Regions from separate parts of the Sphingomonas sp. SP4 genome, predicted to be linked through region 3. Evidence: predicted binding sites of a transcription regulator. Region 3 holds the regulator's gene; each other region holds the start of a gene.
The links. The regulator LexA, encoded in region 3, represses DNA repair genes until DNA is damaged. The targets are predictions, from matches to a motif close to GTTCCNCNCTTGTTCT.
Positions count from the first base shown of each region.

Region 1: a site for LexA is predicted at 1,736-1,751, ahead of AC4GYV_RS15245 (putative DNA modification/repair radical SAM protein). Genes of this name have one in related genera too.
Region 2: a site for LexA is predicted at 3,228-3,243, ahead of uvrA (excinuclease ABC subunit UvrA). Genes of this name have one in related genera too.

Region 1 covers NZ_JBZFLE010000002.1:1,155,900-1,160,829, forward strand. The annotation lists gene AC4GYV_RS15235 (CocE/NonD family hydrolase) at 1-1,102, opposite strand, end outside; gene AC4GYV_RS15240 (pyridoxamine 5'-phosphate oxidase family protein) at 1,153-1,647, opposite strand; gene AC4GYV_RS15245 (putative DNA modification/repair radical SAM protein) at 1,754-2,998, shown strand; gene AC4GYV_RS15250 (fatty acid desaturase CarF family protein) at 3,014-3,721, opposite strand; gene AC4GYV_RS15255 (UdgX family uracil-DNA binding protein) at 3,816-4,930, shown strand, end outside.
Region 2 covers NZ_JBZFLE010000001.1:573,291-578,220, reverse strand. The annotation lists gene AC4GYV_RS02920 (M13 family metallopeptidase) at 1-93, opposite strand, end outside; gene AC4GYV_RS02915 (M13 family metallopeptidase) at 216-2,276, opposite strand; gene AC4GYV_RS02910 (RcnB family protein) at 2,489-3,127, shown strand; gene uvrA (excinuclease ABC subunit UvrA) at 3,291-4,930, shown strand, end outside.
Region 3 covers NZ_JBZFLE010000001.1:745,831-750,760, forward strand. The annotation lists gene AC4GYV_RS03815 (ComEC/Rec2 family competence protein) at 1-2,063, shown strand, start outside; gene AC4GYV_RS03820 (VOC family protein) at 2,060-2,404, opposite strand; gene lexA (transcriptional repressor LexA) at 2,406-3,056, opposite strand; gene AC4GYV_RS03830 (peptidylprolyl isomerase) at 3,131-4,930, opposite strand, start outside.

The sequences.
Region 1 (4,930 bases), on a different contig from region 3:
CGCGCCATTCCTGCGCCGTGTCGCCGGTGAAGATGATGTCGCCGAGATCGTAGCCGTAGTGGTTGGCGCCGGAGTGTCGCCATGGTCCGATGGCGAGGTGCAACAGGCCGGTGCCTTCGTACTTTGCCTTCAGCGCCTTGTAGACTGCGGGCCCGCCGTAGCTGTCCTCCTGGTCCCACTGGCCCACCTCGATCAATGTCGGCACCGTCAGCGGACGAGCGGCGAGCCACTTGTCCACGGCCTGACCCGACCAGAATTCGGTGTAGGCGGGGTTCTGAAACAGCTTCTGCACGAACGGATAGTTCTCGATGCGGAGGTGGCGAGCCAAGTCAGCCATCGATCCGGCTTCGAGGTACCGTGTATAATCATCGCCGGGCGGGGTCGCGATGCTGGCGCCTTCTGCCTTCGCGGTGCTCTGCGACACCGCGAAGTCCAGGCTGCCGGTGCGGAATGCGCCGTTGTGGAACCAGTCGTCGCCCATCCAGCCGTCGACCATCGGGCTCTGCGGAACCGCGGCCTTAAGCGCCGGATGGGGATTGATCTCGGAGGTCAGCGTCAGGAAGCCGAGATAGGACGAGCCAATCGTACCTACCTTGCCGTTAGACTCCGGCACGTTCTTCACCAGCCAATCGATCGCGTCGTAGGCGTCGGTGCTCTCGTCGATGCCGGTATTGTTGAGCGGTCCCACGATCGGCCGGTTCATGACGAACTGGCCCTCGGAATTGTGCATTCCGCGGATGTCCTGCTGGACGATGATGTAGCCGTCGTTGACGAACTCCTTGTACATGATCGGGAGCATGTCGACGACGGATTGGCTCGTCTCCCGGTTCATGCTGCTCTTCGCGTCGTACGGCGTGCGCGACAGAAGGATCGGACCGTTCGTTGTGCCCTTCTTCATCACGATCACGGTGTACAGCTTCGTGCCGTCGCGCATCGGCACCATCGCCGTGCGCTTGATGTAATCGGCCTCCGGAAGGATCGGGTCGTACTTGGCGACGACGTCCGGAGTCATCGGCGTCACCGGCGCAGCGTTGGGCTGCGCAGCGGCGACGGCGATCAGCGGAAGGAGCGAGGCGGCGGTGCGAAGGAGCGCGTTTTTCATGCGCCCGGCGATAGCAGCGCCGCGCTAGCTCGCAAGCACGGTAATGTAGGTCAGTAACTGACCTCCGCGACCTTGTCCTTCATACCGGCTTCGGGCTTGCGTCCGAAGAGCTTGTTGACGGCTGGTTTCAGGAAGCCGCCGATGTCGCTCAGCCAGATCTTGGCATCATCGATCTCGAAACGAAGCAGCGCCATTTTCGGGTCGTCCTTGCCTTCATACCATTCAGCGACGATCGCATTCCAAAGGCGATCGATGGTGACCGGATCGTTGTCGAGCACGAGGCGCCCGCGCAGGCTCGCGAACACGTCGTGGCCCTTGCTGGCGAAGCTCGCGATCGCTCGATTGTCCTGACCCAATGCCTTGGTCAGGTCATGATCCTTCGCGGTGAAGAACCATACGTAGCCCGAGCCCCGGTCGGCATCTTCGAAGCGCGCGGTCATCGGCTGCATCGCGCTGCCGCGAGCCTGGTCCAGTCCGAGCATGACGAACGGGCTGTCCTCGAGCGCTCCCCAGAATTGTTCTTCGATCTCGCGGTCGTCAGGCATGTCGATCTCCATCTGTTTGGAGGAAAACGGCTGTGGCCAGTCGCACGTTCCGAAAAGGCCAAATTGTTGACTCGACACGAGATTATTAAGAACATAAATAGAACAAGTGGCTCAGCTAGACCTTCAGGCAAAGCTCGCAATTCTCGCCGACGCGGCGAAATATGACGCGTCTTGCGCGTCGTCAGGAACGTCGAAACGCGACAGCCGGGGCGGCAAGGGCGTGGGGTCGAGCGAGGGCATGGGCATCTGCCACGCATACGCCCCTGATGGCCGGTGCATCTCCCTCCTGAAGATCCTGCTGACTAACAGCTGCATCTTCGACTGCGCTTATTGCATCAACCGCAAGAGCTCGAACGTGCGACGCGCGCGGTTTACTGCGGAGGAGGTCGTTCGGCTGACGCTGGCTTTCTACAAGCGCAATTACATCGAGGGGCTGTTTCTCTCTTCGGGAATCATCCGCTCGTCGAACTACACAATGGAGCAGATCGTCGAGGTCGCGCGCAGTTTGCGCGAAGATCATGATTTCCGCGGCTACATCCACTTGAAGACGATCCCTGATGCCGACCCGGAGCTGGTGCAAAAGGCCGGGCTCTACGCCGATCGCGTATCGATCAACGTCGAGCTTCCGACCGAAACAGGGCTGACGCGGCTCGCGCCTGAAAAGGATGTCCGCCAGATTGAAGGCGCCATGCGCGGCATGAAGAGCGCGATCGTCGACGCAGGCGATGCCGCGAAGCGCTTCAAGTCAGCACCCAAATTCGCGCCTGCCGGTCAGTCAACGCAAATGATCGTTGGCGCTGATGCCGCGAGCGATGTGGACATCGTCGGCAAGGCGAGTGCGCTCTACGATCGCTTCGATCTTCGGCGTGTTTATTATTCCGCGTTCAGCCCGATCCCGGATGCGAGCGCGGTGCTTCCGCTGCAGCGGCCGCCACTGATGCGCGAGCATCGGCTTTATCAGTCGGACTGGCTGATGCGCTTTTACGGCTTCGCGCCCAAGGAAGTGCAGAGCGCGACGGACGAGCAAGGCATGTTGCCGCTGGACATTGACCCCAAGCTCGCGTGGGCACTGAAGTTTCGAGATCGGTTCCCTGTCGATGTGAACCGGGCGCCGAAGGAGGCGCTGCTTCGCGTGCCCGGGCTCGGCACGAAAGCGGTCGACCGAATTTTGTCGTCTCGACGATGGCGGCGATTGCGGTTGGACGATGTCGCTCGGCTTACGCTGTCCATCACGAAGGTGCGTCCGTTCATCTCGACCGCTGATTGGCAGCCCACCGTGCTGACCGATCGAGAAGATTTGAGAACTTTGGTCGCCCCGAAGGAGAAGCAATTGGAGCTGTTCGCTACGTGACGCTTCGGCGCTGGTTCAGCGCGGCTCCAGCCCGGCTTCGTCGAGCCAGCCGCGATTGGTCGCCAGGCGGAAAACGGTGTTTACCAGAGGGTTCGACCAGCCCGTGTTGGTCGCGAAGTCCTGGCGTAGCGTGGCGTGGTGCAGCGCGTGAGCTTCAGGAGTCATCAGCAGCCCGACGCGGCGCATCGCATCAACAATCCACGGATTGTCGGACCGGTGCAGCGTCCCGTGGAAATATTGGGCGAGCGTTCCGCCCGCCATCAGCACCAAGGCGCTTGCGACCAGCCAGCCCGGAACCGGAACCGCAAGGCACATCAGGTTGAGCAGTACCGAAAAGGGCAGCGAGACGAAGAGGATCGTCGAGCCGATCTGCACCAGGAACGGGCGCCGACCGAGCGCATCCGGCCGAGGATGATGATTCTTGAAATCATAGACCAGCCGTTCGAACGGGGAGATCTGCGGCATCACGCGGTCACGCATGGCGAGATATTCCTCGCTCTCGCGCGAACCTGCGTAATGGAAGATGCGCTCGAGCCCGATGCCGGGCGTGCAGGGCCGATAATCCATGTACATGTGCGTTAAGCCGGACAGCAGATCGGCGAAGTACCAGGCCGCAAGCGCCGCAGGGATCCAGCGCCAGTCCGGCACGCCTGCGAACCAGAGATTTGCGGCCAGCGACAGGATGAACAAGGCCATCACTGGCCAGGGCGCAGCCTTCATCATGATGCAAAACACCGACCGGGGAGCATCGCCCGTATTTGGCGCAACTCCGTTGAAATGAAAACCGTTTCCGCTTGAGATGCTGCCAGAAGGACCAATGATCGACGCGCACCGGGTGACCCTGTCCGAGCCGGACGACTTCGAGGGATGGCGCGACGCCGCCCGCGATCTCGCCGAAGCGGGCGTTCCGGCGAGCGCGGTGGTTTGGCAGGTCGAGGGAGGCGAACCGGACCTGTTCGGATTCGACACTCAGCAACGGGCCGCCGCAAGCTTTCCCGTTCCGCGCGCATTCGTCACTTTGGCCCGCGATGTGGTTTGCCACTCGGACCCGGAACGGTTCGCTTTGCTCTACGCGATGTTGGTGCGGCTGAAGGCCAACCGCCAGTCGCTCGACGACGAAGCCGATCCGCTCGTGCGCCGCTTGCAGGACCTCGCGAAGGGCGTGCGTCGCGATGTGCACAAGATGCACGCCTTCGTCCGCTTCCGTGAGATCGACGATCACTTCGTCGCCTTCTTCGAGCCTGAGCATCACATCGTTCGCAAGGCCGCGAGCTTTTTCGTCAATCGTTTCACCAACATGCGCTGGTCGATCCTGACGCCGGAGCTGTCGATCCATTGGGATGGAGCGAAGCTCAGCGAAGGGCCGGGAGCCACTCGAGCGGATGCGCCGTCCGGGGATCCGCTCGAAGAGACCTGGCGCACTTACTATGCGAGCATCTTCAACCCGGCTCGGCTGAAGGTCGGCGCGATGCTCAAGGAGATGCCGAAGAAATATTGGCGCAACATGCCGGAGACTTCGCTCGTTCAACCTTTGATCGCCGGTGCGCGAAACCGGGAACTGGAGATGATCGACCGAGCCGCCGCGAAAGAAGGACCGGGGAACGCACTCGAAGCAAAACGCCGCATCGAGCCGGGTGGCAACCTGCGTGCCTCCTGGGAAGCGCTGCTCGAGGATGCGCGGAAGTGCACCCGCTGCGACCTTTACAAGCATGCGACACAGACGGTCTTCGGAGAGGGGCCGCTCGATGCCGCGATCATGTTCGTTGGCGAGCAGCCAGGCGACCAGGAGGATCTGGCGGGGCGTCCGTTCGTCGGGCCAGCTGGCCAGCTATTCGACGCCGCCCTCGAAAAGGCGGAGATCGACCGGTCGACCGTATACGTCACCAATGCCGTGAAGCACTTCAAGTTCGTCCCCCGCGGCAAAAAGCGGAT
Region 2 (4,930 bases), 170 kb from region 3:
CTGGGCAAGAACGCTGACTGGCACCAAGGCCGACGACGCGACGAGCATGACGCCTGCCGCGCGCATAAACGCGTGAACATACTGATTCCGCATGAAATTCCCCGCTAAAGCAATGAGATGCGCACTCTGGTGCACTCATGCGCCAGAGTCCAGCCAACGCTGATCGACAAGCGTCGGGAATCCGTCGACGAACTCCCGGCTGTGGTTTCAACGGCTCACCAGATGCGGACGCGCTTGTCCGGCGGCACGTAGAATTTCGAATCCGGCGTGATCCCGAAGGCCTGGTACCAGGCATCGAGGTTTCGCAGCGGCCCAATGACGCGATAGCGGCGCGGGCTGTGCGGATCGGACGCGACCTGCGTCTTGATCGCATCGTCCCGCTGCTTGCCGCGCCACGCCTGCGCGAACGACAGAAAGAAGCGCTGGTCGCCGGTCAGACCGTCGATCACCCGGGCGGGCTTGCCGTTCAGCGACATCTTGTAGGCAGTGTAAGCGACCTCCAGCCCGGACATGTCGCCGATATTCTCGCCCATCGTCAGCGAGCCGTTGATGAACACGCCCGGCGCCGCTTCGTAGGACGAATATTGCTTGCCGAGTTCGTCGGTCAGCGCCTTGAAGCGCGCGGCGTCTTCCTTCGTCCACCAGTCGCGCAAGCCCCCATTCTCGTCGATCTTGCGGCCCTGGTCGTCGAAGCCGTGCATGATCTCGTGACCGATGATCGCGCCCGCCGCGCCATAGTTCACTGCGGGGTCGGCGGTCGGATCGAAGAATGGCGGCTGCAAGATGCCGGCCGGGAAAACGATCTTGTTCTCAAGCCCGCCGTTGTACGCGTCGACCGTCGCCGGACTCATCGCCCACTTCTTGCGATCGACCGGCTTGTTGAGATCCTCGAGCTGGTAGTTCCATTCGAAGAGCGCGCTGCGCTTGATGTTGCCGTAAAGGTCGTCGCTCTTGAGTTCGAGCTTTGAATAGTCGCGGAACTTGTCGGGATAGCCGACCATCACGTCCATCTTGGCAAGCTTGATGAGCGCCGCCTTTTTGGTGGCTTGCGACATCCAGCTGTTTTCCTGGATACGCTGCGCGGCCGCCTTCTTCAGGTTGGCGACCAATTCTTCCATCATGGTCTTGGACTGGGCTGGAAAGTAGCGGTCGACGTAAGTCTTGCCGAGCAGCTCACCCAGGCGCCCGTCGACTTCGGCGATGCCGCGGCGCCAGCGCGGACGCAGTTCCTTCTGGCCGGTCAGCGTCTTCGCATATTCGAATTTGCTGTCGACGAAGCGCTTCGAAAGATAGTTCGACGCATCGTTCGTCACCTTGAACTTCTGCCAGGTCTTGAGCGTGTCCAGCGGCGTCTTGGCATAGAGCGCCGCCATCTTCTGGATGGCCGTATTGTCGGCGACCAGCATGTGCGGCGAAATCACCTTGGTGTCGCCAAGATAGGCGGCCCAGTCGAATTGCGGCGCATATTTCTTGAGCTGCGCCAGCGACATTGGATTGTTGAGCTTGTCCAGATCGCGGAGGTCCGCCTGCGGCCACGACAGCTTCGCAATCTCCGTCTCGAACGCCATCACCTTCTCGGTCGCCGCCGTTGGGTGCGGCTCGCCGATCAGTTCGAACGTGCGCTGGATGTAGGCGCGATAAGCGTCCCTCTGCGGCTTGTACTTGGGCAGCAGGTAGTAATCGCGGTCCGGCATACCGAGCCCGGTTGTGCCGATATAAGCGATGTTGATCTTGGGGTTGGCCGGATCCGGGATCGTGCCGAGCCCGAAGATCGTCGAGCCATAGTCGCCGAAGGTCTGCGCCATGTAGTGCGTAAACTGCGCCTTGGTCTTGATTTCATCGACGCGCGCGAGGTCCGCCTTGAGCGGCGCGGCATCGAGCTGCTCCAGCCGCGCCTCATCCATGTAACTCGCGTAAAAGGCGCCGAGTTGGCTGTCCTTCGGCGAGCTCATTACGATCGCGCGCAGCTGCTCCTGATTGCGGTCGTTGAGCTCGGAGCCAACGCCATTCCCCGGCTTGTCGGCGGGGATCTCGTGCGTATCCATCCACTTGCCGCTGGCATAGCGCTGGAAGTCGTCTCCGGGTCGGACCGACAGGTCGCGCGTGGAGATGTCGACGCCCCAGGTGCCGAAGTGAACCACTGACGGCGCAGCGCCGGCCTCGGGAATGCTGCCCGACATGACCTGCTGCGCCGCAGAAGGCGCAACGTAGAGCGCGCTGCCTGCAAGAAAAGCGGCCGCCAGGCGAGCCGTGCCGCGATTGAAGAAATAAGCCATCATCTGCCCCCAAATGATTGATTGCGAACGCTACCTTGCCTCTGGCCCGCCGCACAACCACTGCGCATCGACCAAGCCACCTCGGCGGTCGATCAATTGCAGAGTTCGTCCACCACCCCCGCGGGTCATCGCATTTTTGGATTTCAGGGGATTTGTCCTGATGTCGTGCCGCCCGACCGAGGACTAGCGGAGGCCTTTCTGCGGAGGTCGACATGGCTAGCAAAACGCAACGGATCGCCAAATTCTTGCTCCTGGCGCTTCTCGCCGGTTCAGCGACTGACGCGCTCGCGCAGCGGGGCGGCCGCGCCGGTGGCGGCGGGGGAGCACATGCCAGCGGGCGCGCTCAGGCAGGTGGTCGCGCCCAAACAACTCACCGTCAGCACGCCAGTCATCAAACTGCCAACCGGTCCAGCGCCAACCGTAATCAGACGGCGCAGAGGAACCATAGCGGCAACTATAACCGGCAGGCGAATGCGAGCCGGAACACCAACCGGAACGTGCACAAGAACACCAATCGGAACGTAAACCGGAACGTCAATCGCAACACGAACGTGAACCGAAACGTGAACGTCAATCGCAACGTGCACTGGAACGGCAACACCTGGGGCGGGACGCGGGTCTACGCGGGACGTTATGCCTGGCCGCACGGCTATGCGTATGTGCGCCGGCCGGTGGGTTACATCATGCCACGCCCGTTCCTGACCTCGGCTTATTACTACTCGGGCTGGGGGGCGCTCGGCCTGGCGGCGCCGATGGCCGGCTACCAATGGGTCCGCTACGGTTCGGACCTGATGCTCGTGCAGATCGGCACCGGCCGCGTCGTGGACGTGAGGTACGGCGTCTTCGGCTAAGCCCGTCGCCTCGCAGGGCGGCCCATCAGACTCGCAATTCCAACGCGCGCACCCATATTGCTGATGCCCGCGTTGACCTCGCGTGCCCCCTCACGTAACAAGAACATAAACGGAACGAAGCCGATCCGATGATGACACATATTCGTCAGCTTAGGTGTACCGTATGCTGACCCACATAAGCGTCCGTGGTGCGCGCGAACACAATCTGAAGGCCGTCGACGTGGATATCCCGCGCGAGAGCCTGACCGTCATCACGGGCCTGTCCGGTTCGGGCAAGTCGTCGCTCGCCTTCGACACGATCTACGCCGAGGGCCAGCGCCGCTACGTCGAGAGCCTCAGCGCCTACGCGCGCCAGTTCCTCGAGATGATGCAGAAGCCGGACGTCGAGCATATCGACGGCCTCTCGCCGGCCATTTCGATCGAACAGAAGACCACGAGCCGGAACCCGCGCTCCACCGTCGCCACCGTTACCGAGATCTACGACTACATGCGTCTGCTCTGGGCGCGCGTCGGCATCCCCTATTCGCCCGCCACCGGCCTGCCGATCGAGGCGCAGCAGGTCAGCCAGATGGTCGACCGCGTGATGGCCCTCCCCGAAGGCAGCCGCCATTACCTGCTCGCGCCTGTCGTCCGCGGCCGCAAGGGCGAGTACCGCAAGGAGCTTGCCGAGTGGCAGAAGGCGGGCTTCACCCGCGTCCGCATCGACGGCCAGTTCTACGCCATCGAAGAGGCGCCGGCGCTCGACAAGAAGTACAAGCACGACATCGAGGTCGTCGTCGACCGCATCGTCGTGCGCGAAGGCATCGAGCCGCGCCTCGCCGACAGCTTCGAGACCGCGCTGAAGCTCGCCGAGGGCCTCGCCTACCTCGACCCCGCCGATCCGCCGCAGGATCCGCCCGGCGCCGAGAATGTCGGCGTCGCCAAGGTGCTCAAGAAGGCCGCCGACCGCGAGATCCTCGCCGACAACGCGCCTCCCGGCCGCATCATCTTCTCCGAGAAGTTCGCCTGCCCCGTTAGCGGCTTCACCATCGCCGAGATCGAGCCGCGCCTCTTCTCCTTCAACGCGCCGCAGGGCGCCTGCCCGGCCTGCGACGGCCTCGGCGAGAAGCTCGTGTTCGACGAGGACCTCGTCGTCCCCAACCACAACCTCAGCCTGAAGAAGGGCGCCGTCGTCCCCTGGGCCAAGTCGCAGCCGCCAAGCCCTTATTACATGCAGGTGCTGGCCAGCCTCGCCCGCGCCTACGGCTTCGACCTCGACACCGAATGGCGCAACCTGCCGGAGGAAGCACGCCGCGTCATCCTCCACGGCACCGGCGGCAAGCCCGTCACCCTCCGCTTCATCGACGGCAAGCGCAGCTATGAGGTGAAGAAGCCGTTCGAAGGCGTCATCGGCAACCTCAACCGCCGCATGCAGACCACCGAGTCCGCGTGGATGCGGGAGGAGCTCAGCCGCTACCAGGGCAGCCGCCCGTGCGAAGTCTGCCACGGCGCCCGCCTCCGCCCCGAAGCGCTGGCGGTGAAGATCGCCGGCGAAGACATCTCCATGTCCACCCGCCGCAGCGTCGCCGACGCCTTCGCCTGGTTCGGCAGCCTCGAAGCCAAGCTCACCGCCACGCAGCAGGCGATCGCGCACGTCATCCTCAAGGAGATCAACGAGCGCCTCGGCTTCCTCCACAATGTCGGCCTCGACTATCTCCACCTCGACCGCACCAGCGGCACGCTCTCCGGCGGCGAGAGCCAGCGCATCCGCCTCGCCTCGCAGATCGGCTCAGGCCTCTCCGGCGTCCTCTACGTCCTTGACGA
Region 3 (4,930 bases):
TTGCCGAGTGGAACGGGGAGCTCGAAGGGCTGCTCGAGGCGGAGCGCGCCCAGCTTCCGCCTTGGGTGGTCGTAGGCTTCGGCACCGGCATTGCGGCCTGGTTCACGATCGATGGCCAGAATGGCTGGCTCGCGTTTCTGTGCCTGGGCGCAGCGGTCTCGATCGCGGGATTTCTGTTCAAGGAAGGTCGAGCGGGCAGGGCGCTGGGCTGGTTCGCACTCGCGGCGACGATCGGATGCACGCTTGTTTGGGCGCGCGCCCTCTGGGTCGAGCAGCCGCGGCTCGGTAGGCCGGTCGTCGCGGAAGTAAGCGGAAAGGTGCAGTCCGTCGACCATCTGGCTGCGAAGCAAAGTACGCGCCTGCTGCTGAAGACGAACGATCCCGGGTTGCCGCCGCTGATTCGCGTCTCCGTTGACGATGACAAGCTGCCGCCGGGCGTTGCCCCCGGCGCTCAGATCCGAGCCCGAGCGCGGCTAGCGCCGCCGCCGCCCATGGCATTGCCCGGGACCTACGACTTCGCCCGCGACGCGTGGTTCAAGGGTATCGGAGCCGTCGGGAAAACACTCGGCGAGATCCAGGTAGATAGGCCGGCCGAGCCGCGAGGGCTCGACAAGGTCCGTACGAGCCTTCGAGAACATATCTTTGAACGGCTCCCGTCGAATGCGTCCGGGATCGCCATCGCGCTTGCTACGGGCGACCAGAATGCGGTGGACCAGGACGATGCCGAGGCAATGCGGCGGAGCGGCCTCACCCATCTTCTCTCCGTGAGCGGCCTCCACATCGCTGCCGCCGTCGCCTTTGCCATGTTCCTGAGTCTCAAGCTGCTTGCCTTGAGCGAGCGGTTGGCACTGCGGTTCAACCTCGTGCTGGTCTCCGCGGGCGTGGCCGCTGCGGCGGGCATCGGATACACGCTTCTCACCGGCGCGCAGGTGCCTACGGTACGAAGCTGCGTGGCGGCGCTGCTGATCCTCTTGGGCATCGCCCTCGGGCGGGAGGCGATCAGCATCAGGCTGATTGCCGCAGGTGCGTTGGTCGTCCTGACGTTCCGCCCCGAAGCACTTGCGGGTCCCAGCTTTCAGATGAGCTTCGCGGCCGTTACTGCAATCGTGGCGCTCCACTCCATCTCATGGTCTCGAAAATTGTTCGAGCGGCGGGAGGAGGGCATCCTTGCAGGCCTCACTCGCGCAACGCTTGCGACCGTCGCGACCGGCATAGCTGTCGAGCTGGCGCTGATCCCGATGGCCTTGTTCCATTTCCACCGCTCCGGCCTGTACGGCGTCGGGGCCAATATCGTCGCAATTCCGCTCACCACCTTCGTGATCATGCCGCTCGAAGCGGGAGCGCTGTTGCTCGATGTTGTGGGGTTGGGGAGGCCGCTCTGGTTCCTTACCGACATCGCGGTCGGTGCATTGCTTCGCCTCGCGCACATGGTGTCGTCCGCGAAGGGCGCCGTTGCCACGCTTCCATCCATGCCCGTCTGGGCATTCGGCCTGATGATCGCGGGCGGAATCTGGCTCTGTCTCTGGAATACGCGGCTGAGATTGTTCGGCATTGCGCCGTTTGTGATCGGGGCAATCGGCGCCGCGCTGGCCCCTGCGCCCGACATTCTGCTCACGGGTGACGGGCGGCATCTGGCGGTCGTCAGCGTGGACGGTACGCCGCTTATCCTGCGCGATCGAGCGGGCGATTACATCCGCGACCTGCTGGCCGAGGCATCAGGGTTCGACGGGGACGTCGATGACCTTGGTTCACGGTCCTTCAGCCATTGCTCGAAAGATGCCTGTGTCGCCTCGATCAGGAAGCCGCCCACCGAATGGCGCCTGCTTGCTACTCGCTCGGCCTATCAGATTGACTGGCAGGCGCTGACCACCGCCTGCTCAGCGGCAGACGTTGCCGTCTCTGATCGCCGCCTCCCGCGTGGGTGTACGCCAAGATGGCTCAAGCTGGACCGCGGAATGCTCTCGCGGACCGGGGGTCTAGCAGTCTACCTAGGCAAGGAGCCGCGCGTGGATAGCGTCGCCGAGCGCGTCGGCGCCCATCCGTGGGCTGAAAGCCGACGCTAGCGCTCGCTCCAGACCGCGAGTTCGCTTCCCGAGGGGTCGATGAAGTGGAAGCGGCGCCCACCAGGAAAGCTGAAAATCGGCTTTGCGATCACCCCGCCAGCCTTGCTGACGGCGTCGAACGCAGCGTCGAGGTCCTCGACCCGAATGACCGGTAGGAGTGATGATAACGCTTCCTCCGGATCGCCCTGCAAACCAACGTCCGTCGTCCCGTTGGTAGTCGCCGAGTAAGTCGGTCCGTAATCCGTAAACGTCCAGCCGAACGCCTTGGAGTAAAAAGCCCGCGTGAGTTCGTGCGCCGTCGCGCTGGGCAGCTCGACATAATCGATCCGAGCGTCAGCCATGTCAGTAACGCCGGATTAGGCCAGCCAGGCGGCCCTGGATCTGCACACGGCCTTCTTCATAGCGCTGCGGGTCGTAGCGGCTGTTGGCCGGGTCGAGCCGGATCATGCGACCTTCGCGGCGGTACGTCTTCAGGGTCGCTTCTTCATTGTCGATCAGCGCCACGACGATCTCGCCATCACGTGCCGTATCGACCTTCCGGATCAGGGCGAAATCACCGTCGAGAATGCCTTCCTCGACCATTGAATCTCCCGACACTTCGAGAGCGTAATGCTCGCCGGGACCGAGAAGCGCTGCTGGGACCGCAAAGCTCTCCGTGCCCTGCAAAGCCTCGATCGGCGTGCCGGCTGCAATCCGGCCATGCAGCGGGATCTCCATGGTGTCGTTTGCGGGCGCCGCGGTGACGGGCCGGATCGGCGTGACTGTAGCGCTTGGCGTGGTCTCCGGCAGCTTCACCACCTCCAGCGCCCGAGCGCGGTTGGGCAGGCGGCGAATGAACCCGCGCTCTTCCAGTGCGGAGATCAGGCGGTGCACGCCGGATTTAGACTTGAGGTCCAATGCTTCGCGCATCTCGTCGAAGCTGGGCGAAATTCCGCTCTCCTTCAGACGACTGTCGATGAAGAGCAGCAATTCACGCTGCTTGGCGGTGAGCATCGGCGGTCACTCCCCCGTAAGAACGAACGGAGAACGTGTAGGCAACAAACGAATCGCCGTCAAGCAGCGAACGATTAGTTGCTGCCGGTCACCAGCCGCGTCTTCAAAGCGTTAATCGCGCTGTCGTTGCGCTTCACCTTCACGTCGGCGCGGATCGCCGCCAGGAACTGGCGCGCATAATCTTCCGACGTTGCCTGCTGAAGCTCGGTCTGCATGCGCGCGATCAGCGCGGGCTGAAGCATCGCATTGCCTGGCGTGATCTTATTCACCTTCACGACGAAGAACCCGCGGGCCTGAGGATCGCCACCGACACGGCTCTTGCCCTGAGCGAGCGAGAAGAGAACCCGGAGTGGCGCCGGCACTTGGCCGCCCGCCTGCACGATCTGGATGCGCCGCGCCGCGACCGGCATCACTGGTGGCAGGGAAACGCCCGCCTGCTTTGCCGCATCCGCGAGCGACATTCCTTGAGATGCCTTCGCCGAGATGGCGTCAGCGGTCTTGCGAGCGCGCTCGAGTGCCTGGTCGTTGATCCAGTCCGTCGTCACCTGCTCGCGAATGCTCGCAAGCGGCGCGGGGGCCGCGGCGACGACCTGGGCCGGCGACACGAAGATGTAGCCGGCATTGTCAGGCATCGCGACGAGCTCGGGCGGATCGTTCGGTGCAATCTCGAAGCCGGTCTTCACGGCCGGAGCAAGATTGGCCGGAAGCTTGAAATTGGCGTCAGTCCGCGAGGTGCCATCGGCCTTGATCAGCGGCGTTGTCGTGACGGGCAGGTTCGAGCCTGCTGCCGCTTCGGCGAAATTGTGACCGTCGTCGACCGCATTCTGAAGCTTGTCGACAATGTCCTCGATCGCTGCCTTGTGCTTGTCTGCGTTGAGCTTGGTCGCGATTTCCGGGGTGGCCTGGGCGAGAGTCTTGCCGCCTTCGGCCTTTACCGACTCCACCTTCACCACGACCCAGCCGAAATCCGATTGGATGGGACCGACGACTGCTCCTGAAGCGGCGCCGAACACTGCCGCGGCAGTCTTGTCACCGGCAACCGAGGCATAGGCCTGCTTGGTCTGCGCATTGAGCGTAGTAACCGCAGCATTGCTGCCGGCAGGAGCCGCGGCTGCAGCCAGCGACTGTCCGCTCTTTGTGCGGCCCGCGATGGCGTTCGCAGTCGCCTGGTCCGGAACGGTGACCTGGCTCAGGTTCCGTGTCTCCTTGGCGCCATAGGTCGCTTGGTTCTTGTTGTAATAGGCTTCGATCTCCTGCGGAGTCGCGTCGGCACCAGCGACCTGCTCGGGGCCAATTGTCGCCATGCGGAGAACGCGCTGCTCCGGGATCATGTAGCGGTTGCGGTTCTGTGTGTAGAATTGCTGGAGCTGGGCATCCGTCGGTTTGAGGCCGACCTTGAACGGGTCGACGGGCACGGCGATGGCTTCACCCTCGCGGGCCTCCAGCATCATATTGGCGTAAGGCGTCGCCATTCCCACAGGTACACGGCCCTCTGCCGCCACGGGCGTTATCAGCAGACGCTGAAGCATGCCCGCGGAGATGATCTCGCGGACTTGCGCATCGGTCAGCCGCTGTCGGGCGAGGAACTGCTGATAGCTCTCTGTCGTAACCTGGCCATTAAGGCCCTTCGCCTGCGGAAGCTGAGCGATCTCAGCATCGATCATCGCCTTCGAAAAACGGAAACCCACCTTGTCAGCAAAGGCGATCAATGCACGCTCATCGATCAAGGAGTTCAGTAGCGCTTCGAAGTCGCCCGCGATGCTCGAATAATCCGCGTTGGGATTTTGAGCCCGAGCGTCCTGCAGCCGGCGCTGCATCTGCTCGCTCATTTCACGCTCGCCGATCGTCTGGTTCCCGGCCTTCGCGAGAGTCGT